2 linked regions of the Roseisolibacter agri genome follow. The protein of the gene in region 1 interacts with the protein of each later gene in a pairwise test. Links are inferred from orthologs where the notes say so. Each region holds a gene or a part of one and is shown on either strand. Other genes may lie near its edges.

Region 1 (11,932 bases):
GCGCCTGGCCGGCGTCGTGGACGGCGTGAACCTCAAGCTCGCGAAGTGCGGCGGGCTGCGCGAGGCGATGCGCCTGATCGCGACGGCGCGCTCGCACGGCCTGCTCGTGATGGCCGGCTGCATGATCGAGACGAGCCTCGGCATCACGGCGGCCGCGCACCTGGCGCCGCTGCTGGACTGCGCGGACCTCGACGGCGCCGCGCTGCTGTCGGACGACCCGTACGCCGGCGCGACGATCACCGGCGGCGCGATCCGGCTGCCGGACGGTCCGGGGCTCGGCGTGACGCGCCGGTAGCCGCCGAGGTTCGCGGGCCTGTTATCGTTCGGCGTGTCCGCTCCGCCGCTCCTCGACGACGCGCTCGCCGAAGTCGCGCTCGCGCTCCCGCTGTTCCGCACGTTCACGTACGCGGCGCCCGAGTCGTCGCGCCACGCGCTCGTGCCGGGCGCGCGCGTCGTCGTGCCGTTCCGCGGCACGACGGAGATCGGCGTGTACCTCGGGCCCGGCGACCCGGCGACGCTGCGCGGGAAGAACGGCAAGGCCGTCACGCCGAAGGCGATCCTCGACGTGCCGGACGCCGAGCCCGCGCTCGGGCCGTCGCTGCTGACGCTGTGCCGGTGGATCGCGGACTACTACGTCGTGCCGATGGGCGTCGCGCTGCGCTGCGCGCTGCCGGCGCTACTCACGGGCGCCGCGGCGCCCACGCCGTCGCAGCGCACGCACCGCGTGGCCACCATCGCGCGCCACATCGAGTCGCTCCTGCATCGTGACCGCATCTTCGCGCGCTCGCCGCAGCAGCGTGCGCTGTACGAGCTGCTGGAGGCCAACGGCGGCCGCGCGGCGGTGCACCAGCTGCTGGAGCAGCTGAAGTTCTCGCCGTCGGTGCTGAAGGGGCTCGTGGCGCGCGGGCTGGCCGTCGTCGACGACGAGGTGGTCGCGCGCGATCCGTTCGCGACGCGCGCGGTCGCGGCGCATCCATCGCACGTGCCGAGCGCCGCGCAGCGTGGCGCGGTGGACGCGATGGCGGCCGGCGGGGCGGGGGAGACGTTCCTCCTGCACGGCGTCACCGGCAGCGGCAAGACGCTCGTCTACATCGAGCTGCTGCGCCGCGTCGTGGAGCAGCGCGGGCGCAGCGCGATCGTGCTCGTGCCCGAGATCGCGCTCACGCCGCAGACGGTCGATCGCTTCCGCGCCGCGTTCGGCGACCAGATCGCGGTGCTGCACTCGGCCCTCTCGGACGGCGAGCGCTACGACGCGTGGCTCGCGCTGCGGCGCGGCGAGAAGCGCATCGCGGTCGGCGCGCGCTCGGCCGTCTTCGCGCCGCTCGAGGACCTCGGCGCGATCATCGTCGACGAGGAGCACGAGTCGAGCTACAAGCAGGGCGAGTCGCCCCGCTACCACGCGCGCGAGGTGGCGATCGTGCGCGCGCGCGCGGCCGGCGCGGTCGTGGTGCTCGGCAGCGCGACGCCGAGCCTGGAGAGCTGGGCGAACGCCCAGGCGGGGAAGTTCCGGCTGCTCACGCTGCCCGCGCGCGTGGGCGGCGCGCAGCTGCCGTCAGTGGAGGTGGTGGACCTGCGCGTGGGGCGCGCCGCCGCGTGGAAGGCGTCGCAGGAGGGCCCGAAGTCGCCCGTCGATCAGGTGCTCAGCGCGCCGCTGCAGCGCGCGCTCGAGGAGACGCTGGCGAAGGGGGAGCAGAGCATCCTGCTGCTCAACCGGCGCGGGTACTCCGCGTTCATCCAGTGCGGCGACTGCGGCGACGTCTCCGTCTGCCCGAACTGCTCGATCTCGCTGACGTACCACCGCGCGCCCGAGCGGCTGGTGTGCCACTACTGCCAGCACCAGGAGTCGCCGCGGGACCGGTGCGCACGCTGCAGCGGCGAGACGCTGAAGCAGCGCGGGCTCGGCACGCAGCAGGTGGAGCGCATCCTCGCGGAGCGCTATCCGTTGGCGCGCATCGCGCGCATGGACGTCGACACGACGGGCGCCAAGTGGGCGCACGCCGAGATCCTCGACCGCGTGGGCAACGGCGAGGTGGACGTGCTGCTCGGCACGCAGATGATCGCGAAGGGGCTCGACTTCCCGAACGTCACGCTGGTGGGCGTGATCGACGCGGACACGGGGATCAACCTCCCCGACTTCCGCGCGTCGGAGCGCTGCTTCCAGCTCCTCAGCCAGGTGGCCGGGCGCGCCGGGCGCGGGCCGAAGGGTGGGCGCGTGCTGATCCAGACGCGCGTGCCCACGCACCACGCGGTGCGCTGCGCGCTGTCGCACGACTACCACGGCTTCGTGCGCGAGGAGGTCGAGGGGCGCGAGTCGCCGCCGTATCCGCCGATGGTGCGGCTGGCGAACGTGATCGTCAGCGGCACGCGCGAGGACACCACGGCCGCGGTGGCGCAGCACGCGGCCGCGTGGGTGCGCGCGCTCATGACGCGCCGCGGCACGGCCGGCGTGACGCTCATCGGGCCGGCACCGTGCCCGGTGGAGCGCGTGAAGCAGCGCTGGCGCTGGCACTTCCTGCTGAAGGCCGAGCAGCCGGGCGAGCTGACGCGCGTGGCGCGCTACTTCGTGGAGCGGTTCGAGGTGCCGAAGCGCGACGGGCTGCGGGTGGCGGTCGACCGCGACCCGGTGGCGCTGCTCTGATCTCCGCTGGTCCCGTCTTCGGCGTCTGTTCAGGCGTGAGAGACGCCCGGGGCTCCGAGTCCGGCCGCCGCGCCTGTACGCGGCCCCGCGCTCCGGCGAGATTCGTCGCGTGCACACCTTCCACCACCCGGACTTCACCGCGGCGCGCTTCGCCGACGTGCCCGACGCGCGCTTCGTGCCCGCGCCGGCCGACGGCGTCCTGCCCGACGGCTTCTTCACGACCACCAACCTGCCGACCTACGTCCGCGTCGCCGGCCAGTGGCGCCTGCCGGCCGAGCCGCGGATGGACGCGGCGCTGGTGCTCGACCCCGCGGGCGACCTGTGGGCCCGCGAGGGGCGGCGCGTCCGCGCCGGCGATCGGGTGGCCGTGGGGCGGGCCGAGGACGGGTCGGAGGGGATCTTCGTGCACGCGGCCGTGTTCGCGGGCGACGTGGACGGCGACGACGAGTTCCAGTTCATGACCAGCGAGGTCTCGCGCGAGAAGCCGATCGACTACGGCCAGATGGCGCGGCTGCTGGTGGACGAGCGCGAGCGCGGCGGCTACGTCGTGTGGGTCGCCGGGCCGGCGATGGTGCACTCGCGCGCGCGCGCCGACATGACCTGGTTCGTGCGCCACGGCTTCGTGAGCGCGTTCCTCGCGGGGAACGCGGTCGCGGTCCACGACATCGAGGCGTCGATCTACGGCACCACGCTCGGCATGACGGAGCGCGGGCAGGCGAGCGCCGGCGGGCACGGGCTGCACATGCGCGCGATCAACAGGGTGCGCGCGGCGGGCTCGATCGCCGCGGCGGTGCGCGAGGGCACGGTGACCGACGGCATCATGCACGCGATCGTGGAGCAGGGCGTGCCGTTCGTGCTGTGCGGCTCGATCCGCGACGACGGGCCGCTGCCCGAGGTGCTGACCGACGCCGTCGCGGCGCAGGACGCGATGCGCGCGCACACCACGCGGGCGACGATGGCGGTGCTGGTGGCCACCGCGCTGCACGCGATCGCGACCGGCAACATGCTGCCGGCGTTCGTCATGGAGGACCGCGCGACGGGGCGTCCCACGTCGCGGCCCCGCGGCACGTCGCCGGCCGACTGGCCGGCGCTGCACGAGCTGCCCACCATCTGCGTCGATTCGTCGGAGTTCGTCGTGAGCAAGCTGAAGGACCGAGGCACGCACCAGGCGTTCGGCGTGGTGACCAACGCGCAGGACTTCCTGCACATCCTGCGGCTGTACGTCGAGCGCGAGCTGGACGCGCGCGTCGCGACGACGGCCACGCGCACCGCGGCGGAGGCCGCGCGCGCATGAGCGCCGCCACCGGAGGGAGCGGCGGCGATCAGCGCCCGACGTTCGGCGTCGCGCGACTGGCCGAGGAGACGCGCGAGCGCTTCGTGCGCGAGGTGACGGCGCGCGTGCCGCTGTCGCGGCTGGTGGAGCTGCACCTGTTCGCGCCGATGCGGCAGGGCGGGATGGAGAGCGGCGTGGCGGTGCTGGCGGCGACGCCGGACCTGCCGCCGGAGGCCGCGGTCGAGTCACCGATCGAAGCGCCTGCGGACACGCCCGTCGAGGCGCCGGTCGAGACGCAGGAACCGATCGTCGAGGAGACGGAGGCGCCGGTCGGCGATCCGGTGCCCGATGGCGACCCGACGGAGGAAGCCGCGGGTCCGCCGCCGGAGGCGGTCGTCGATGCGGAGGCCGAGTCGGAAGCCGGCGAGTCCGAGGCGGTCGAGCCGGTGGCCGAGCCCGCGTCGGTGGAGGAGATCCTCGAGGCCGTGCCCGAGCAGGCCACGCCGCCCGTCGCGTCGCCCGCCACGCGGCGGCGGCACACGGTGTTCACGGCGCGCTACCGACTGGTGCTCAAGGGCCCCGACCGCGGCAAGTGGGACGTCGAGGTGCGCGAGGAGGCCGACGCGCCGCTCATCACGGTGGAGGCGGTCGTGCGCGGCGTGCAGCAGCGCTCGGGCGACGCGTCCGATCCCGAGCGCCTCGACGCCGCGGGCGTCGCGCGCATGCTCGGCGTCCCGCTGCCCGTCCCGGGCGAGGCGGCGAACGAGCGGTGATCGACGCCTTCCGCCGCTACCTGCGCGAGCACGGCCTGCCCGTGACCGCGCCGCGCCTGGCGGTGGCGGACGTGGTGCTGGGGTCGGACCGGCACCTGTCGGTGGACGAGATCGAGCGCGCCCTGGCGGCGCGCGGCGCCGCGCCGGGCACCGCGACCGTGTACCGCACGCTCGACCTGCTGGTACGGAGTGGGCTGGCGGTGGAGCGCGACTTCGGCGAGGGCTTCCGGCGCTACGAGCCCGCGCGCGGCGAGCCGCAGCACGAGCACCTGCTGTGCACGACCTGCGGCACCGTGATCGAGTTCCGCGACGAGCGGCTGGAGCGCATGACGACGCTCATCGCCGAGGACCACCGCTTCGCGCGACAGCGGCACCGGCTGGTGATCTACGGCGTGTGCGAGCGGTGCCAGCGAGGAGAGCGCAACTGACTCCCACTGCGTGCTGCGTGCTGCGTGCACGACTTCGGCACGCGTCGTCGCGCCGCGGAGGCGGTGCCTGTGGGGGAGGATGCGGATGCTGCGGATCGGAACGGATCATTCGGATCGCTCCGTGAAGCGCGTGGGACGTCGCCGCCACGCGGAGAGATCCGGAGCATCCGAGTCATCCGGAGCATCCGCATCCTCACCAACCGGCAAAAGGGCCGGCGCGCCGACGCCTGCCGAGGCCGTTCACGCAGCACGCAGCTACGGCGTTGCGGTCTCCCGCTCCCGCACGAACACTCGCTTCCCATCGTCGCCGGCGATCAGCGCGCCGCGCATCTGCACCACCAGCGTGTCGCCGCGCACGTCGCCCTCGATGAGGCGGTTCGCGACGCGCGCGTCGCCCGCCTCCACCGCACGCAGCCGCAGGCGTGTGCCGTCGAGCGTCCCGAGCACGCCGTACTGCTCGTCCGTCGGCAGGCGATAGGCGCCCGTGACCTCGGCCAGCGTGCCGCTGCGCGTGTCGATCCAGAGGCGCAGCTGCTCGCGGCCCTGCGGGCCCGCCGCGAAGTAGCGTCCGTCGAACGGATCGCGCGGGTTCGCGCGCACCGTCACCGCGACCGACAGCGTCGGCACGTACGCGCCGAACACGCCGATGCCGCCGCTCAATCGATTGATCAACCCCGAGCCGGTGAACGGGCTGTTCCCGGACCGGTAGTAGTCGAAGAAGTTCGTGTCGACGGCGGCGATCGTCACCCACTGGGTGAAGCCCGCCTGGAAGACGCGCGGCAGCCGGTCGGCGAACAGGTTGCGCAGGTCGCCGGTGAGCTGCACGGCGGCCGAATCCGAGAAGAGGAAGAACGCGCCGTACGGCGTCTCCGCGCGCACCAGGTACGCGCGTGCACCCGGCACCTCGTCCCAGCGCAGCCGCAGCGTGTCCACGTCGCGCAGCATCGTCACCGCCTGTGCGCGCGGCTCGACGACGGTCGTCGCGACGCCGGGCACGCGCGTCTGGCCCGTGATCACGGCGCCCTCCGGCGTCTCGACGCGCAGCGCGACGCGCGCGCCCGGCACGATGCGCAGCCCGCGCCGCGGCTGCCCGAACACGCTCCCCGGCAGCGCGAGGTTGTCGAAGCGGTACACACCCGTGCCGCGCGCGGTGCTCGCGCCGCGCGGCACGACCTGCGTCTCGGTCGCGATCGCGGACGCGCCCTGCTCGTCGGTCACCACCACGCGCGCGCCGTTCACGGGCACGCCCCCGCCGGTGGCGATCGGGTCGTTCGCGTTCCCCAGCGAGTCGTCGCTCACCGACACGCGCCCCGAGAGCGTGCGCTCCACCAGCACGAGCTGCTCGGGCGACCCGGGGTTCAGCACCGCGTGCACGACGGTGCGCTCCGTGCCCGGCGCGATGGCCTGCTCGCCGAAGGTGCACGCCTGCAGCGACGACAGCAGCAACGCGCACGCCGCGAGCAACCGCGCGATGGCCCTGGGTCGCACGCTCAGAACTCCACCGCCAGCCCCACGCTGGGCAGCAGCGGGAACTGCGAGACGGCCTGGCGGGTGGGCGGCTGCGCCGTGTAGTCGAACGTGTACACGAAGGTGTTGCGGCGGTTGTAGGCGTTCACCAGCGACAGCGACGGCGTCCACGTCGTCGCGCCGCGCTGGAAGCTGCGCGACAGGCCGAGGTCGAGGCGGTGGAACACCGGGTAGCGGACGCCGTTCCGCAGGCCGCCGATCGCCTCGGGCTCGCGTGTGCGCGTGCCGGTGTCCCACGAGTTGCGCATCCCGTCGTAGACGCGCCGCACGAGCTGCCCCTCGATGTCGGTGAAGGGCGTGCCGGAGCCGAAGCCGAAGCGCGCGCTCGTCACCCACGCGCGTCCCGCGCGCCACGTGCCGACCACGTTCAGCGTGTGCCGGCGGTCCTGCGCGGGCCAGAACGATCCGCCGCGCAGGAACGAGACGCCCGTCGCGCCCGGCGACGCGCCCGACGGCTCGCGCGTGCTCACCGCGTAGCCGTACGCGACCCAGCCCGCGACGCGCGTGCCCTCCAGCCGGCGGAGCAGCACGTCCACGCCGTACGCGCGGCCGCGCAGGCGATTGAACTCGTCGCCGCGCACCGCGGGGTCGTCGCCGTCGTTCGGCTCGGGCACGTCGGTGAAGCCCTTGCCCCACGCCTCCACCCGCGCGAACGCGAGCGCCCCCATCCACCGCTCGGCGCCGAGGACGAGATGCGTGGCGCGGCTCGGACGCACGTAGCGGTCGCTGCCGACCCAGAAGTCGAAGATGCGCACCGGCGCGTCCTCGTTGCGCACCGCGTGCATCGCCTGCGTGTACTGGCCGCCGGCGAGCGTGAGCGCGAGGTCCGGCGTCGCGAACCAGCGCACCGACGCGCGCGGCGACAGCGCGCCCCAGCGCGCGCCGCCCACGCCCTCCAGCCGCGCGCCGACGCGCGCCAGCAGCCGCGGATGCACGCGCCACGTGTCGTCCACGTAGGCCGCGAGCACGGTCGGCTGCTGGCGCAGCGTGAACAGGTCGGACGGCGACGCGTTGCTCCCCGCATCGTACGCCACCGACACGCGCGCCGCCTCGTAGCCCACGCGCGGCGTGTGGCGGCCGCCCCACGCGCCGGTGGCCGAGAGCTGGCCCGCGACGCGTGCCTCGGTCACGTCGTTCACGAAGCGGACCGTCCCGTCGCCCAGGTCGAGCGTCGTCGAGAAGCGCGTCACCGACGCACGCTGCACGAGCTGCGCGCTGTCCGCGCCGCCCACCGTTCGCGCGAGCCGGGCCAGCGGCTGCCGCCACGCGAGCCCCGCCAGCGCGTTGCCCCACGTGAACGCGAAGTCGCCGCCGCCCGCGCGCGCCGAGTCGCCGAACTGCGCGAAGCTGCCATCGAGGACGTCGGCGCCCGCGTACGCGGTGAGCGCCAGCGTCCCGCTGCCGACGCGCTGCGCCACGTGCAGCTGCGCGTCCTGGAAGTGGTAGGGCAGGGTGCGCTCCGACAGCGCGCCCACCAGTGCGTCGAGGTAGGTGCGGCGCGCGGCGACGTTCCACGAGGTGCGCGCGTCGCCGTCCGGCGTGCGGCCGAACGCGCCGCCCACCGCGCCGCTGGTGGAGACGAGCGAGACCTGCGCGGCGCCGTGCACGCCGCGGCGCTCCTCGGCCTTCGGCCGCACGTCGAGGACGCTGGAGAGCCGCCCGCCGTGCTCCGCCGGGAAGCCACCGACCGACAGGTCGACGCTCGCCACCGCCTGGTCGACGAAGGTGCCGAACAGGCCGCCCAGGTGGAACGGGTTGTACACGGGGATCCCGTCGAGGAGCACGAGGTTCTGGTCGCTCTCGCCGCCGCGGACGTTGTAGCCCGCGCTGAAGTCGTTCCGCGCGACGACGCCCGCCATCAGCTGCGCGGTGCGCAGCACGTCCGGCTCGCCGATGCTCGGCAACGCGCGCAGCGCGCGCCCGGTGATGGTGACCTGGCCGACCTCCGGCACCTGCTCGAAGCGCGCGCGCTCGCCCACGCGCTCGCGGGCCTGCACCGCGGCCAGCTCCTGCACGGCCGGCTCGAGCGTCAGGCGCACCGTGACGGTGTCGCCCGCGCGCACGGTCACCACGCGCGAGACGGGGCGGTGCCCCAGCGCGCGCGCGCGGACGACCACCGGACCCTCGGGGATCGCGTCGGCGAGGAAGGCGCCCGCGTCGTCGGTCGCCGCGCGCCGCAGCTCACGGCCTCCGGGATCGCCCGCCCGCTCGACGGTCACGGCGGCGCGTGGGAGCGGCTCGCCGGCGCGGGCGGACACCACGACGCCGCGGACGGCGCCCGTGGCGGCGGGCGGGACTACGGCGGGCGCGCCCGGACGCGCGTCGCGCGGCGGCTGCGCGCCGGCGCCGCCGGCGCCGACGAGGGCCAGCAGCGCCGAGAGGGGTCGAACGACCGATGAAGGGAACCGCACGGGGGAAACATACTACCCGGTGTGGCGGCACACCCGACGGTGACGGCCGGGGCGCCCGGTCATACTTTCAGGGTCTCCCACCGTCTCCATGGAAACCTCCGTCGGCTTCATCGTCGCGTTCACCGCGGGGCTGCTCAGCTTCCTGTCGCCCTGCGTGCTGCCGCTCATCCCCAGCTACGTCACGTTCATCACGGGGCTGAGCCTCGACGACGCGACGCGCGCGCGGCGCGCGGCGCTCGTGCACTCGCTGCTGTTCGTGCTGGGCTTCTCGCTGATCTTCATCGCCCTCGGCGCCGGCGCGACCGCGCTGGGCCGGCTGCTGATCGCGTATCGTGGCGCGATCACGAAGATCGGCGGGGTGCTGATCGTCGTCTTCGGCCTCTACCTGCTGGGCGTGTTCAACGTCGCGCTGTTCGCGCGCGAGCGCCGCGTGCACCTCGCCGACAAGCCGGCCGGCTACCTCGGCACGGTGCTGGTGGGGATCGCCTTCGGGGCGGGGTGGACGCCGTGCATCGGGCCGATCCTGGGCGCGATCTTCACGTACAACATGAGCAACCCGGACCTGGTGCGCGGCACCGGCCTGCTCGCGTCGTACTCGCTCGGCCTCGCGGTGCCGTTCGTCGCGTCGGCGCTGGCGCTGCAGCACTTCCTCGACTTCTTCGCGCGCATCCGCAGCAAGCTGCTGGTGCTGTCGCGCGTGTCGGGCGCGCTGCTGATCGTGGTCGGCGTGCTGATGGTCACCAACCAGTTCACGCGCCTCGCGACGCGGCTGCAGGCGCTGACGCCGGACGCCATCTACAATCGCATCTGAGCGGCGGCTGCGGACTGCGGGCCGCGGATCTGAACGACGAACCGCAAGACAGGATGACGGGATGACCAGGAGGCTCCATGCCGGCGCACGGAACCACGCGCCACACGGAGCCTCCTGGTCATCCCGTCATCCTGTCCAATCCCGTTCAGGGTCCCACGCACCCGAGCCCTTCGGCTTTTGGGAGGGATGCGGATGCTTCCGATCAAGACGGATGCTGCGGATCGCTCCTCGTGACGCATGGAGCCTCGCACCGGTGAGGAGCGATCCGGAGCATCCGCCGCATCCGGCGCATCCGTATCCTCCCCAATAGGCAAGGGGTTCCGGCGCGAACGGGAAGGCCGCGCGGCGCGCGGCACGCGTGCACGCAGCCGCCTCACTTTCCGATCGCGTGGACGGCGCGAGCGCCGCCGCTATTCCTCCGGCCTCGCTCGCTACGCGCTACGCCGACGCGTCCGGGGCGTCGGGCGCGGTCCACTCGCGCAGCCCGCGCAGCAGCGTCATCGCCGGCACCGGCTTGCCGAGCACCGCCCGGCAGCCCGCCTCCAGGCAGCGCGCGGTCGTCAGCGCGTCGTCGTGGCCGGTGAGCGCGACCGTCGCGCGAGGCGCGATGCCTTCCGCGGCCAGCGTGCGCAGCACCTGCAGCCCGTCCCCGTCGGGCAGCGTGAGGTCCAGCAGGATCACGTCCGGACGCTCCGCGCGCGCGGTCTCCACCGCCTCGCGCACGCTGCCCGCCGTCGCCACGCGGTGCCCCGTCTCGACGAGCAGGATGCCGAGCGCCTCGGTGACGAGCGGGCTGTCGTCCACCAGCAGCACGAGCGGCGCGGTCATCGCGACGTCGGCAGCGCGGGCCGGTCACGCATCCGCGTCGGGCGCGCGCGTCTCGAGCGGGATCGTGAAGTAGAAGCGGCTGCCCTGCGAGAGCGCGCTCTCGACCCAGATCCGGCCGCCGTGCAGCTCCACGAGCTTGCGCGCGATCGCGAGGCCGAGGCCCGTGCCGTGGTGCTGCCGCGACGTGGACGCGTCGACCTGCGCGAACTCGCGGAAGATCAGCTCGTGGTGCTCGGGCGCGATGCCGATGCCCGTGTCGCCCACCTCGACCAGCAGCTCGCGCGTCGCGCGGGCGCCTTCGCGCTCGCGCGCGGCGATCCACACGCGTCCGCCCTCCGGCGTGAAGTGGATCGCGTTGCCCAGCAGGTTCCCGAGGACGTGCGACAGCTTCTCGCGGTCGGCGCGCAGCAGCGGCAGCGTGCCGACCACCTCGGACGTCAGCGCGACCTTCTTCTTCGCGGCGAGCGGCTGGTTGAGCGCGATGAGCTGCTCCACCACCGCCGACAGCGCGAAGTCGCTCGGCGACAGCGCGAGCTGGTCGGCCGCGCCGCGCGCGTAGGTGAGGATCTCGCCCACCATCTGCAGCAGCTGGTGGCCCCCCTTGATGATGCCGAGGATGCTCGTGCGCTGGCGCTCCGACAGGTCGCCGAGGATCCCGTCGCGCATGATCTCGGCGTGCGTGATGATCGCCGTCAGCGGCGTGCGCAGGTCGTGCGAGATGTTCGCCAGGAACTGCGTCTTCAGCCGGTCCCGCGCCTGCAGCTCGGCGATCAGTCGCGCGGCCTCGCCCGTCTGGGCCTCGAGGAGCGCCAGCCGCGCCTCCAGCATCTCGGGAAGGCGGCTCTCGGGGGCCTCGGGCGCGGGCGTCGGCCCGTCCGAAGGCCCGGGAGCCATGGTCGGCGCGCCCGGGGCAGGGGACAGCTGGGTCATGGGGCCAAACCTACCGTTTGTCGGAGGCCCCTGCCACCGGCCGCGGCCCCGATCACGACCTCCGGGTGCGGAATTCTGAGGCGCTGGTGACGCCTCAGCTCGGGCTCGCCGGGTCGCCCACCAGGGCGTCCGCGTCCGAGAGCTCGCTGGCCCGCTGCTCCACGTCCTCCTCCAGCCGCTGCCGCCGGACGATGGCGGCGTAGCGCCCGCCGAGCGCGACCAGCTCGTCGTGGCGGCCCTGCTCGACGACCTGCCCCTCCTCCAGCACGAGGATCCACGACGCGTCGCGCACGGCGCTGATGCGGTGCGAGGC
Region 2 (11,679 bases), on another replicon or contig:
GCCGCCCGCCCGCCAGCCCGCCGCACCGTCGGCGGGAGGCGGCGGCGCCCGGCCCGAGTACCCGCGTCTCCAGTAGCGCCAGCGCCCGCGGGCGGGGCCCGCGCAGGTCCACCGAACGGAAACCGGCAGGGGAGGTTAGATTGCTCGCATGACCGACCGCGCCGAGTTCCACGTGCAGGCCCCGTTCGCCCCCGCGGGGGACCAGCCCCGCGCCATCAAGGAGCTGACCGCCGGCCTCGCCCGCGGCGACCGCTTCCAGACGCTCCTGGGCGTCACGGGCTCGGGCAAGACGATGACGATGGCCCACGTCATCGCGAACCACGGGCGCCCGACGCTCGTGCTGTCGCACAACAAGACGCTGGCGGCGCAGCTGTACGGGGAGCTCAAGAGCTTCTTCCCGACGAACGCGGTCGAGTACTTCATCTCGTACTACGACTACTACCAGCCCGAGGCGTACGTCCCGTCGAGCGACACGTACATCGAGAAGGACGCGTCGATCAACGAGGACATCGACCGGCTGCGGCTGCGCGCCACGTCGTCGCTGATGGAGCGCGAGGACGTCATCATCGTCTCCACGGTGAGCGCGATCTACGGCCTCGGCGATCCGGTCGAGTACAAGGCGCGCATGGTCGAGCTGCAGCGCGGCCAGAAGGTCGCGCGCGACGAGATCCTGCGGCAGCTGGTGGCCATCCAGTACAGCCGCAACGACGTCGCGTTCGAGCGCGGCACCTTCCGCGTGCGCGGCGACACCGTCGAGATCCTGCCGGCCTACGAGGAGCAGGGCGTGCGCGTGGAGCTGTGGGGCGACGAGATCGAGCGCATCTCCAAGATCAACGCGCTCACCGGCGAGACGATCGCGACGCTCGAGAAGTCGGCCATCTACCCCGCCAAGCACTTCATCACCAACCGCCCCAGCCTGGAGCGCGCGGTGAAGGCGATCCGCGCGGAGCTCGAGGAGCGCCTCGCGGTGATGCGCAACGAGGGGAAGCTGCTGGAGGCGCAGCGGCTGGAGCAGCGCACGAACTTCGACATCGAGATGATGCTCGAGATCGGGACGTGTGCGGGCATCGAGAACTACTCGCGCCACCTCTCGGGCCGCGAGGGCGGCGAGCGCCCGGCGTGCCTCTTCGACTACTTCCCCGAGGACTTCCTCGTGGTGGTGGACGAGAGCCACGTCACGCTGCCGCAGATCCGCGGCATGTACAACGGCGACCGCGCGCGCAAGCTGACGCTCGTCGACTACGGCTTCCGGCTGCCGAGCGCGCTCGACAACCGCCCGCTGATCTTCGACGAGTTCCTGGCGCTGACGCCGCGCATGGTCGCCGTGTCGGCGACGCCGGGTGAGCTGGAGCTCGAGCTGTCCGAGGGCGTCGTCGTCGAGCAGGTGATCCGCCCGACGGGGCTCATCGACCCCGAGATCGAGATCCGCCCGGTGAAGGGCCAGGTCGACGACCTGCTGAACGAGATCCGCATCCGCGAGCGGCGCGGCGAGCGCGTGCTGGTCACGACGCTCACCAAGCGCATGTCCGAGGACCTCACCGACTACCTGCAGCAGGTCGGCGTGCGCGTGAAGTACATGCACTCCGACATCGACGCGATTGAGCGCGTCGAGATCGTGCGCGGGCTGCGGCTGGGCGAGTTCGACGTGCTGGTGGGCATCAACCTGCTGCGCGAGGGGCTCGACATGCCCGAGGTGTCGCTGGTGGCCATCCTCGACGCGGACCAGGAGGGCTTCCTGCGCAGCGACCGCTCGCTGATCCAGACCGTGGGCCGCGCCGCCCGCAACGTGAACGGCCGCGCGATCTTCTACGCGGACCGCGTCACCGGCTCGATGCAGCGCTGCCTCGACGAGACGGCGCGGCGCCGCGAGACGCAGATGCGGCACAACGAGGAGCACGGCATCACGCCCTTCACCGTGGCGAAGAGCATCGAGCACGTGCGCTTCGTGACGCGCGTGGCCGACGCCCGCGAGGAGCGCGAGGAGGAGCAGGACGAGAAGGGCCGCGGCCGCGGCGGCAAGAAGAAGGCGGCCGCGAAGGTGGCGGAGCGCGCGCCGGGCTACGACACGAAGGATCCGGCCACCCTCATCGCGGAGCTGGAGGCGGAGATGAAGGAGGCCGCGAAGGCGCTCGACTTCGAGCAGGCGGCGCGCCTGCGCGACCAGCTGTTCGAGGTGAAGGCGCGCATGGGCGGCGCGTCGGCGGCGGCCGGCGGCAGCCGCGGCGGCGGGCTGGCCTCGCTGCGCGCGGAGCGCTGACGTGGACGCCGGGTTCACGTCGCCGAGCGGGCATCACGGCCCGCGCGTGCCGCCGCTGGCGGGGCGCAGCCGGCTCGCGCTGACGCGCGACGAGCTGGACGCGTGGGGCGTGCGCTTCGGGCGCGCGGCCCACGCGCCGATGGTCGTCACGCTCGCGGGCGACCTCGGGGCGGGGAAGACCACGCTCGTGCAGGCGATCTGCCGCGGCTACGGCGTGACGGGTGAGGTCACGAGCCCGACGTACGCGCTGGTGCACGAGTACGCGTCGCCGCGCGGGCCCGTCTACCACCTCGATCTCTATCGTCTGGAAGACGTGCGCGACCTCGAGAACATCGGGTGGGACGACGTGATGGGCGCGCACGCGCTGGTGCTGGTGGAGTGGCCGGAGCGCGCGGGCGACCGCCTGCCCGGACACGTCCCGCTCGACCTCGAGCACCTGCCGGGCGACGCGTCGCGGCGCCTGCTGCTCGCCGGGTGACGCGCATGTCCCGGTCGAATCGCCCGGACGACGCGATCCTCGCGCTCGACGCGAGCACCGCCGCCGCGAGCGTCGCGGTGCTGCGCGCCGGCGTGGTGGTGGCCGAGCGGACGGCGGCCATGCGTGGCGCCGACGAGGAGCGGCTGATGCCCGCGGTCGCGGCCGCGCTGGACGACGCGGGCGTGCCGGCCGGCGCGTTGGCCGCGATCGTGTGCGGCGGCGGCCCGGGGAGCTTCACCAGCCTGCGCATCGCGGGCGCCATCGCCAAGGGGCTGGCGACGGTGTGGGACTGCGCGCTGGTGGCCGCGCCGTCGCTCGCGCTCGCGGCCGCGTCGACCGCGCCCCACGACGGCCGCTGGCTCGTGACGCTCGACGCGATGCGCGGCGAGCGGTACGCGGCGCTCGTGACGCTGGAGGCGTCGGGGCACGCGCCGCGCGTCGTCGGCTACGACTTCCTCGGTGTGCACGGGGGCGACGCGGTCGACGGACTCGTCGCGACGCATCATGCGCGTGGGGTGCTCGACGCGAACGCGGCGACCGCCACGGCGCGCGGCGTCGCGGGCTTCGCGCTCGCGCTCGACGAGCGCCGCGTGGGCGACGCGGCGGCGCTCGCCCTCGCGCCGGTGGATCTCGCCCTCTGGGAGCCGGACTACGGCCGCAAGGCGGAGGCGCAGGTGAAGTGGGAGGCGCAGCACGGGCGCGCGCTGCCGGCGGACGCCGTGGGCGCGCTGCTGCCGTGAGCGCGATGCGCGACCTCGCCGCGCGCGACGCGTCGGCGCCGACGGTCCGCCTGCGGCGCGCGACCCTGGCCGACGTGGACGCGATCGCCGCGATCGAGCGGCTCGCGTTCAGCGATCCGTGGTCGCGCGACTCGTTCGCGACGCTGGCGCGGAACGGGGACGTCTTCTTCCTCGTCGCGGATGCGGGCAGCGCGCCCGGCGCGAGCGCGCCCGTGGGCTACCTGGTCGCATGGTACGTGCTGGACGAGGGCGAGGTGGCGAACATCGCGGTCGCGCCGTCGGCGCGCGGCACGGGCGTCGGCGCGCGCCTCCTGGACGCCGCGCTGGCCGAGGGACGCCGGCGCGGCGTCGGGCACATGTTCCTGGAGGTGCGCGAGTCGAACGCGGTCGCGCGGCGGCTCTACGCGTCGCGCGGCTTCATCGAGCTCGGGCGGCGGAAGCGATACTACCGCGAGCCCGTGGAGGACGCGCTGGTGCTGCGCTGCGAGCTGGCGGCGCCGCGCGGGCAGGACACGGCCGGGGGCGTCGAACGGACCCGGCGTGCGTAGATTGGATGCGGGCCTGGCGACGAGACGCCGGTACCGTGCGCTGTACGAGGTGCTGTACGAGGTCGGACCTTACTCAACCGGGAGGATATCGTGAGCAGAAGCTTGAACAAGGTGACGTTGATCGGAAACCTCGGCAGCGATCCTGAGGTGCGTGCCACGCCCGGCGGGAACCGCGTGGCCCAGTTCTCCCTTGCCACCAGCCGCACCTGGAACGACCAGAGCGGCACGAAGCAGGAGAAGACGGAGTGGCACCGCTGCGTCGTCTGGAACACGAAGGGCTCGCAGCTGGCCGACATCGTCGAGCGCTACGTGAAGAAGGGCGACAAGATCTACGTCGAGGGGCGCATCGAGTACCGCCAGTGGCAGGACAAGGACGGCCAGACGCGCTACTCCACCGAGATCAACGTGCGTGAGCTGATCCTCCTCGGCGGGCGCCGTGAAGGGGGGGACATGGACGGCGGCGAGAGCTACTCGGCGCCGCGCCGCCAGGCCGCGCCCGCGCCGCAGCGTGCCGCCACGGGCAACGCGCGTCCGGCCGCCGCGGGCGCCGGCGCCGGAGGCGCAGCGGGGAACGACGACTTCGAGGACTTCCCGGGCGCGCTCGAGGACGAGGACGACGACCTGCCGTTCTGAGTCCACACGTCGTCCGCATGCGAAGCGGGGCACACCGGATTCCGGTGTGCCCCGCTTCGCATCGTGCCGGTAGTGCCGCAGGCCGTGCCTCAGGCGCCTACCGGTGTAGCGTACGCGCCCACCCGAGCGCGATGCCCGCCGTCAGCTTGCTCCGGTGCTGCTCGCCGGGCGCGGTGAGCCGCGTCGCCGCGTCGCGCACGAGCATCGCGTGCACCGACGGCGTGATCGTCGTCGCGCCCGTCGTCCACGTCGCCGCCGCCGACAGGTCGACGTGCGTCAGGCCGCGCGCCGCGAAGTACGCCGTCTGCGTGCCGGCCGCGTCCGGGCCCTGGCCGAGGTTCACGCCGACGACGCTGCCGAGCGCGATCGAGAGACGCTCGCCGGCGGGCACGACGTGGCGGAGCGCGCCCTCGACGTAGGTGCCGCGCACCTGGCCGACGTCGTGATACGCGGCGAGCGACGGCGCGAGCGCGCCGCCGAAGGCGAGCTTCGCATAGAGCTCCGCCGTGTTGTACGCGGCCGCGATCCCGTTGGCGTGCGGATAGACGTAGCCCGCGACGCCGAGCGTCGCCGAGGCGATGCCGACGGGGCGCGCGTACTCGGTCCACAGCGACGTCGCCGTCACGAGCGTGCCCGACTCCGCGCCCAGCACGCTGATGTCGCGCGCGCCATCGTACGCACGCGGCTCCACGTTGAGCGCGGCGCCCGCGACGACCGTCCCGCGGCCGGCGGTCAACGTGACGTACGCGTCGGGCTGGATGACGGGACGATTGGTGAACGTCACGCCGCGCCAGACGTAGGCGCTGGCGACGGCGACGTCGGCGTTCAGCACCGACTGCGCGTGGGACACGGCGGGCAACACGCCCGCGAGGATGCCGAGGGCGAACGGCGCGCGCAGGAACACGGTCGGACGAGGACGCACGGATCGGGAGGGCGATGGGAACGGAAGCGGAAGGGCGCATCTCGCACGCCGCCATCTGCAGAGGCTCGGACGCCGCACACGCGCGCTTGACCACTCCTCGCCTCGCGTTTTCGTCACGATTCGCGTCGCGCGCGTGATGACAGCAGGCTCACGAAGGCGTCATGCGAATGTCATCGTCGGGATGCGGTGCGGACCTCAAGACGCATCAGGCGCGGGACGAGAATCGAGTCTGACGGCGGCGCGCGTGCCACACAGCGGTGCGCGCGCCACATCGCGCGGCGCGCAGCAGCGCCACGCACCGGTACCACGCTTCTCCACCGATCATGTCCTGGATCTCGAGCCGCGGCGCGCGCGCCGCGGCCACGTCCCGCCGGAGCCTCTCCGCGCGACTCCTCGTCCCGATCTGCGGCGTGACCGCAGCCGCCCTGGTGACGCTCGTCGCCACCGTCGCCACGCGCACCGCCGCGCAGAGCGAGCGGCAGGCGACGGCCAACGTGCAGGCGATCGCGGAGCAGTACGCGGAGAAGCTCGGCAAGGAGCTCGGCACGGCGATGACGACCGCGCGCATCCTCGGGCAGTCGCTCGAGGCGTCGCGGGCCGCTGGCGCGGCGAGCCGTGCGACCGCCGACTCGACGATCCATCGCATGCTCGCGAGCAACCCGTCGATCCTCGGCCTGTGGACGGGCTGGGAGCCGAACGCGTTCGACGGGCGCGACTCGTCGTTCGCGGGCACGCCGACGAGCGACGCGACGGGGCGTTACGTCCCGTACTTCAACCGCGGGTCGGGCGGCATCGTGCGCGAGGCGCTCGTCGACTACGACAAGGCGGGCGCGGGCGACTACTACCAGGTGCCGAAGAACACCGGGAAGGAGGCGGTCGTCGAGCCGTACGTGTACGCGGTCGCCGGGACGCCGACGCTGATCACGAGCCTCGCGGTTCCCGTCAAGGTGGACGGGCGCATCGCGGGCGTCGCCGGCGTCGACATCGCGCTCGCCGAGGTGCAGCGCACGGTGGCCGCGATCCATCCGTTCGAACAGGGGCGCGCCGCGCTCGTCTCGGGGGGCGGCAAGCTGCTCGCGCACCGCGACACCGCGCTGCTCGGCAAGGACGTGACGTCGGCGTTCTCCGACAGCGCGACGCTCGCGGCGGCGCGCGACGGCCGCCTGCACGTGGGCACCGCGACCGATCCCTCGGGCGAGCCGATCGTGCAGGTGGCGGTGCCCATCAGCGTGGCGCCGGACGCCGCGCCGTGGTCGCTCGTGCTCACGGTCCCGCGCGCTGCCATCCTGCGCGAGGCGACCGCGCTGCGCGACCTCATCATCCTGCTCGGCGGCGCCACGCTGCTGCTGCTCGCCGGCGTCGTGACGTACCTCGTGCGCAAGGTGACGCGCCCGCTCGTGGCGCTGGCGGCGACGGCCGAGCGCGTGCGCACCGAGGCGATCGCGGGCCTCGGCGCGACGGGCGCGGCGATGGCGCGCGGCGACCTCTCGCAGCCTGCGGTCGTAGACATCGCGGCGCTGTCGGTCGACTCGGAGGACGAGGTGGGCGTGCTGACGCGGGCGATCAACGGCATCGTCGCGCAGACGGCCGAGACGACGACGGCGTTCGCGGCCGCGGCGGCGGCGGTGCGCGGCGTGGCCGACGAGACGCGCGCGCTGATCGAGGCCGCGCAGCGCGGCGACCTCGCGCGCCGTGGCGACGAGGCGCGCTTCGAGGGCGCGTATCGGGAGCTGGTCGGTGGCGTCAACGCGCTGCTGGCGGCCGTCGTGACGCCCATCGGCGAGGCGAGCGCGGTGCTGGAGCGCGTCGCGCGGCGCGACGTCGCGGCGCGCATGACGGGACGCTACGACGGCGACTTCGCGAGCATCCAGCGCGCGCTCAACACGGCCACGGAGAACCTCGACGCGGCGCTCTCCGAAGTGCGCACGTCCGCCGAGCAGGTGGCGGCGGCGGGCGGGCAGATCGCGTCGGGCAGCCAGGCGCTCGCGTCCGGCGCGTCGGAGCAGGCGGCCAGCCTGGAGGAGGTCGCGGCGAGCCTGCAGGAGGTGGCGGCGATGGCGCGCACGAGCGCCGACAACGCGGTGCAGGCGCGCGCGATGGCGGCGCAGGCGCGCGAGAGCGCGCAGACGGGCGTCGCGCGCATGGAGCGGCTCACCGGCGCGATGGACGAGATCAAGCACGCCAGCGGCGAGACCGCGAAGATCATCCGCACGATCGAGGAGATCGCGTTCCAGACCAACCTGCTCGCGCTCAACGCCGCGGTCGAAGCCGCGCGCGCCGGCGACGTGGGCCGCGGCTTCGCGGTCGTCGCGGAGGAGGTCCGTGCGCTGGCCCTGCGCAGCGCCGAGGCGGCGAAGAGCACCGCGACGCTCATCGCGCAGGGCGTGCAGAGCGCGGAGCGCGGCGTGGCGCTGAACGCGGACGTGCTGGAGAGCCTGCAGGCGATCCACACGCAGATCGACGGCGTCTCGGCGATGGTCGGCGAGATCTCCGCCGCGAGCGAGCAGCAGGCCGACGGCGTCGAGCAGCTGAACCACGCCGTGGACCAGATGAACGGGGTGACGCAGCAGGTCGCGGCGAGCGCTGAGGAGTCGGCGAGCGGCGCGGAGGAGCTGGCGGGGCAGGCCGCGACGCTGCACTCGGTGGTGGCGCAGTTCCAGCTGACCGAGCAGGCTCGCGTCGCGCGTGGGCCCGCCCGCGCATCGCGCGGTCGCGGTATGGCCGCGGCGCGCTGAGCGACGCACGATCCCGCATGCAGCGAGGGCCGCGGCGCATGCGCCGCGGCCCTCGTGTCGTCCCCCCGCGTCGCGTCACGGCAGGTCGATGCCGCAGCTCCACTCGTAGACGCCGCTCAGGCGGATGTCGATCTGCGCCGTGCGCTGGTTGCGACGGAAGCGCGTGCGCTCGGGCTTCATAGCGGCCATCGGGCCGGTGAGCCAGCGGATCTCGCCCGTGGCCGCCTCGTACGCGTAGCGCCCCGTGCCGCCGTTGTCGAGGCGACGGTAGGTGCCGTCCGCGCGGAGCGTGAGCGAGCCCTTGGGATCGGAGACCATTCGCCGATAGGCGCCGGCGCCGCTCCAGTAGTCGTAGGTGCACGCGTAGCTGCCCAGCACGAGCGCACCGCCCCAGGCGGGAGTGGCCGGCGTTGCGGGGGCCGCGGGCGCGGGAGCCGGTGCGGCCGGTGCGGCGGGTGCCACCGGCGCGGCGGCGGGACGGACGGGCGGCGCCGCGGGTGCGGCAGCCGGCACCGGGGCGGCGGCGGGAGCGGTCGGCGTGGCGGGCGCGGGGCGGAACAGCGCCTCCATCCGCTCGCGCAGCTCGGGACGCTCGGCGAAGCGCGCGCCCAGCCGACGGCCGACCTCGGGGTCGAGCTTCAGCGCTCGCGTCACGACCGCCCGGGCGCTGTCGGCCCGCCCCTGTCCGGCGAGCGACGCGCCGAGGAGGAAGTGCGCGACCGCGCTGCGCGGCTCCAGGAGCGCCGCGCGCTCGAAGTAGCTCTGCGCCAGCGCCGGCTGGGAAGGCGAGGACTTGAAGAGGTAGCCGCAGCCGTAGAAGACGAGGTTCGCGGCGGAGAGCATGGGCGGCGTCGGCCCGTCGGGGTCGCAGCCGCCGAGGTCCTGGGCACGTGCGGCCGCGGGGAGCGTGGCGACGGCGAGCGCGACGAGGGCGGTGCGGAGGGCGGGGCGTGGAGCTGTGGGCACGTCCGGGTGGGGTGAAGGGCAGGTCACGCGGGTCCGCTGGGGAAACGAGGCGGGCGCGGCGTGCGTCACGGATGGGACGTCGGCCGTCGGCGCGCGGTGCCGGCGCCCGCCCGTGGCCGGTTAGATTCCGCCGCCGCAACGCCGGCCGGGCCCTCGCGGGCCCCGTCCGGCGGCCTCCCTCACCGTCATCCGCGCACCATGGCCAAGAAGGCGCTCGTCACCGGCGGAGCCGGGTTCATCGGCTCGCACGTCGCCGACCTGTTCGTCGCCGAAGGGTACGCCGTCACCGTCGTCGACAACCTGTCGAGCGGGCGGCGCGAGAACCTGAACCCCGCGGTGACGTTCGTGGAGGGCGACATCGGCGCCTCCGAGACGGCGGCGCTGGTGCGCACGGGCGGCTTCGACGTCGTGTGCCACCTCGCCGCGCAGATCGACGTGCGCAAGAGCGTCACCGATCCGCGCTTCGACGCGACGCAGAACGTCCTCGGCTCCCTCAACGTGCTGGAGGCGGCGCGGCAGGCGAAGGCGGAGGGCGGCCGCGCGCCGCGCGTCGTGTTCGCGAGCACCGGCGGCGCGCTGTACGGCGACTTCGTGCAGCCGCCCGCACGCGAGACGGATCCCAAGGATCCCGAGTCGCCGTACGGCATCGCGAAGCTGAGCGTCGAGTACTACATGGCGTACTACGCGCGCCAGCACGGCATGGAGTGCGTCGCGCTGCGCTTCGCCAACGTCTATGGCCCGCGACAGGACCCGCACGGCGAGGCCGGCGTGGTGGCGATCTTCTGCAACCGCATCCTCGACGGCCGCGCGATGACGACGTTCGGCACCGGCGAGCAGACGCGCGACTACGTGTTCGTGAAGGACGTCGCGCGCGCGAACTTCCTCGCCGCGACCACCGCGCTGCCCCCCGTCGGCCCGCTGGACGCGCGCGCGTTCAACGTCGGCACGGGCATCGAGACGAGCGTCAACCGCCTGGCCGAGCTGCTGCAGCAGGCGGCGAACAGCCACACGCCCGTCGAGCGCGCGCCCGCGCGCGCCGGTGAGCTGCAGCGCAGTGCGCTCGTGGTCGACAAGGCCCGCGAGCAGCTCGGGTGGACGCCGCAGGTCTCGCTCGCCGACGGCCTCGCCGAGACGTACCGCTTCTTCGCCGAGCGTCGCGTGCGTTCCGCGGGAGCGACGGCGTGAGGGTGAGGTCCGTGATGCGCACGATGACGACCACGTCGCTGCTGGCGCTCGCGAGCATGACGGCGAGTGCCGGCGCCGGCGCGCAGGAGACGCCGGCGCTCGGCGGCGGCAGCGCCGCGGCGTCGAGCGGCGTGCCGAGCAGCGCCTACGAGCTGGTGGTCGCCGGCTCCACCGAGACGAAGGTCGTGCTCGTGCTGCTGCTCGTGCTCTCGCTCGTGAGCTGGGGCATCATGCTCGCGAAGTTCCGCGAGTTCGGGCGCGTGGAGAAGGCGGGCCGCCAGTTCGTGCGCGAGTTCGAGCACGCGGGCTCGCTGACCGAGGCCGAGCGCGTCGCGGGCCGCGCGAGCGCGAGCCCGTTCGTCGACGTCTTCCGCCGCGCGATGCTCTTCCTCTCGGAGACCCGGCCCGCGCTGCCGGGCAGCTCGGATCGTGGCGCGCGCCTGAGCGCGTCGCAGGTGGAGGCGCTGCGCCTCGTGCTCGACGCCGAGAGCGACGGTGGCAGCGACCGCCTCGGCCGCTTCGTCTCCTGGCTCGCGACCATCGGCTCGGTGAGCCCGCTCATCGGGCTGCTCGGCACGGTGCTCGGCGTCATCTCGGCGTTCACGGGCATCGCGCAGAAGGGCTCGGGCAACATCGCCGCGGTCGCGCCGGGCGTGGCCGAGGCGCTGGTGGCGACGGCGGCCGCGCTGACGGTGGCCATTCCCGCGGTGTTCGGGTACAACGCCCTGGCGAACCGACTGAACCGCATCCAGGGAGAGCTGGACGGCTTCGGGTCCGAGCTGATCGCGCTGCTCGTGCGCGAGGACCGCATCTGAGCCGCGCCGACCGGGAGACCGCACCGTGAGCCGCCGTCGTCGCGAGCGCTTCGCGCTCAACGCCGAGATCAACGTCGTGTCGCTGATCGACGTGATGATGCTGCTGATGGTGATCTTCATGATCACCGCGCCGATGATGCAGGGGGGCGTCGACATCGCGCTTCCCACGGCGAAGGCGCGCCCGCTGGAGGCGAAGCGCAGCCTGTCGGTCTCCGTGACGCGCGACGGCCGCATCTTCGTCGACGAGACGCCGCTGTCGCTCGCGGAGTTCGAGGGGAGCTTCCGCACGCTGGCGGAGCAGAAGGGGAGCGCGGGCGGCGTGTACCTGCGCGCCGATGCGGGCGTGCCGTACGGTACGGTGGTGCGCGTGCTGGGCGTGATGCGCGCGAGCGGGGTGGGC

What was found.
Region 2: the proteins of priA (region 1) and rosag_RS20210 interact in binary tests that used the Escherichia coli proteins (3 or more experiments, as listed by UniProt). The link is inferred for Roseisolibacter agri from one-to-one orthologs.

Annotation. Positions count from the first base shown.
Region 1 is NZ_BRXS01000004.1:288,671-300,602, forward strand. What follows is about bases 1-2,983. They hold priA (replication restart helicase PriA), read left to right. Parts: upstream 1-328; coding sequence 329-2,638; downstream 2,639-2,983. Other genes in these bases: rosag_RS13465 (dipeptide epimerase), read left to right, coding at 1-295; rosag_RS13475 (ornithine cyclodeaminase family domain), read left to right, coding at 2,748-2,983. In the rest of the region: more of rosag_RS13475, read left to right, coding at 2,984-3,932; rosag_RS13480 (hypothetical protein), read left to right, coding at 3,929-4,684; rosag_RS13485 (Fur family transcriptional regulator), read left to right, coding at 4,681-5,112; rosag_RS13490 (DUF4249 domain-containing protein), read right to left, coding at 5,368-6,600; rosag_RS13495 (TonB-dependent receptor), read right to left, coding at 6,603-9,050; rosag_RS13500 (cytochrome c biogenesis CcdA family protein), read left to right, coding at 9,139-9,861; rosag_RS13505 (response regulator), read right to left, coding at 10,300-10,689; rosag_RS13510 (sensor histidine kinase), read right to left, coding at 10,714-11,619; rosag_RS13515 (ABC transporter ATP-binding protein), read right to left, coding at 11,714-11,932.
Region 2 is NZ_BRXS01000006.1:404,881-416,559, reverse strand. What follows is about bases 3,155-5,884. They hold rosag_RS20210 (single-stranded DNA-binding protein), read left to right. Parts: upstream 3,155-4,113; coding sequence 4,114-4,656; downstream 4,657-5,884. Other genes in these bases: rosag_RS20205 (TorF family putative porin), read right to left, coding at 4,754-5,578; rimI (ribosomal protein S18-alanine N-acetyltransferase), read left to right, coding at 3,481-4,023; tsaB (tRNA (adenosine(37)-N6)-threonylcarbamoyltransferase complex dimerization subunit type 1 TsaB), read left to right, coding at 3,155-3,475. In the rest of the region: rosag_RS20235 (hypothetical protein), read left to right, coding at 1-76; excinuclease ABC subunit UvrB, read left to right, coding at 149-2,257; tRNA (adenosine(37)-N6)-threonylcarbamoyltransferase complex ATPase subunit type 1 TsaE, read left to right, coding at 2,259-2,735; more of tsaB, read left to right, coding at 2,741-3,154; rosag_RS20200 (methyl-accepting chemotaxis protein), read left to right, coding at 5,989-8,313; rosag_RS20195 (hypothetical protein), read right to left, coding at 8,389-9,279; rosag_RS20190 (NAD-dependent epimerase/dehydratase family protein), read left to right, coding at 9,478-10,464; rosag_RS20185 (MotA/TolQ/ExbB proton channel family protein), read left to right, coding at 10,479-11,279; rosag_RS20180 (ExbD/TolR family protein), read left to right, coding at 11,305-11,679. UniProt on the Escherichia coli protein: Plays an important role in DNA replication, recombination and repair. Binds to ssDNA and to an array of partner proteins to recruit them to their sites of action during DNA metabolism. Acts as a sliding platform that migrates on DNA via reptation.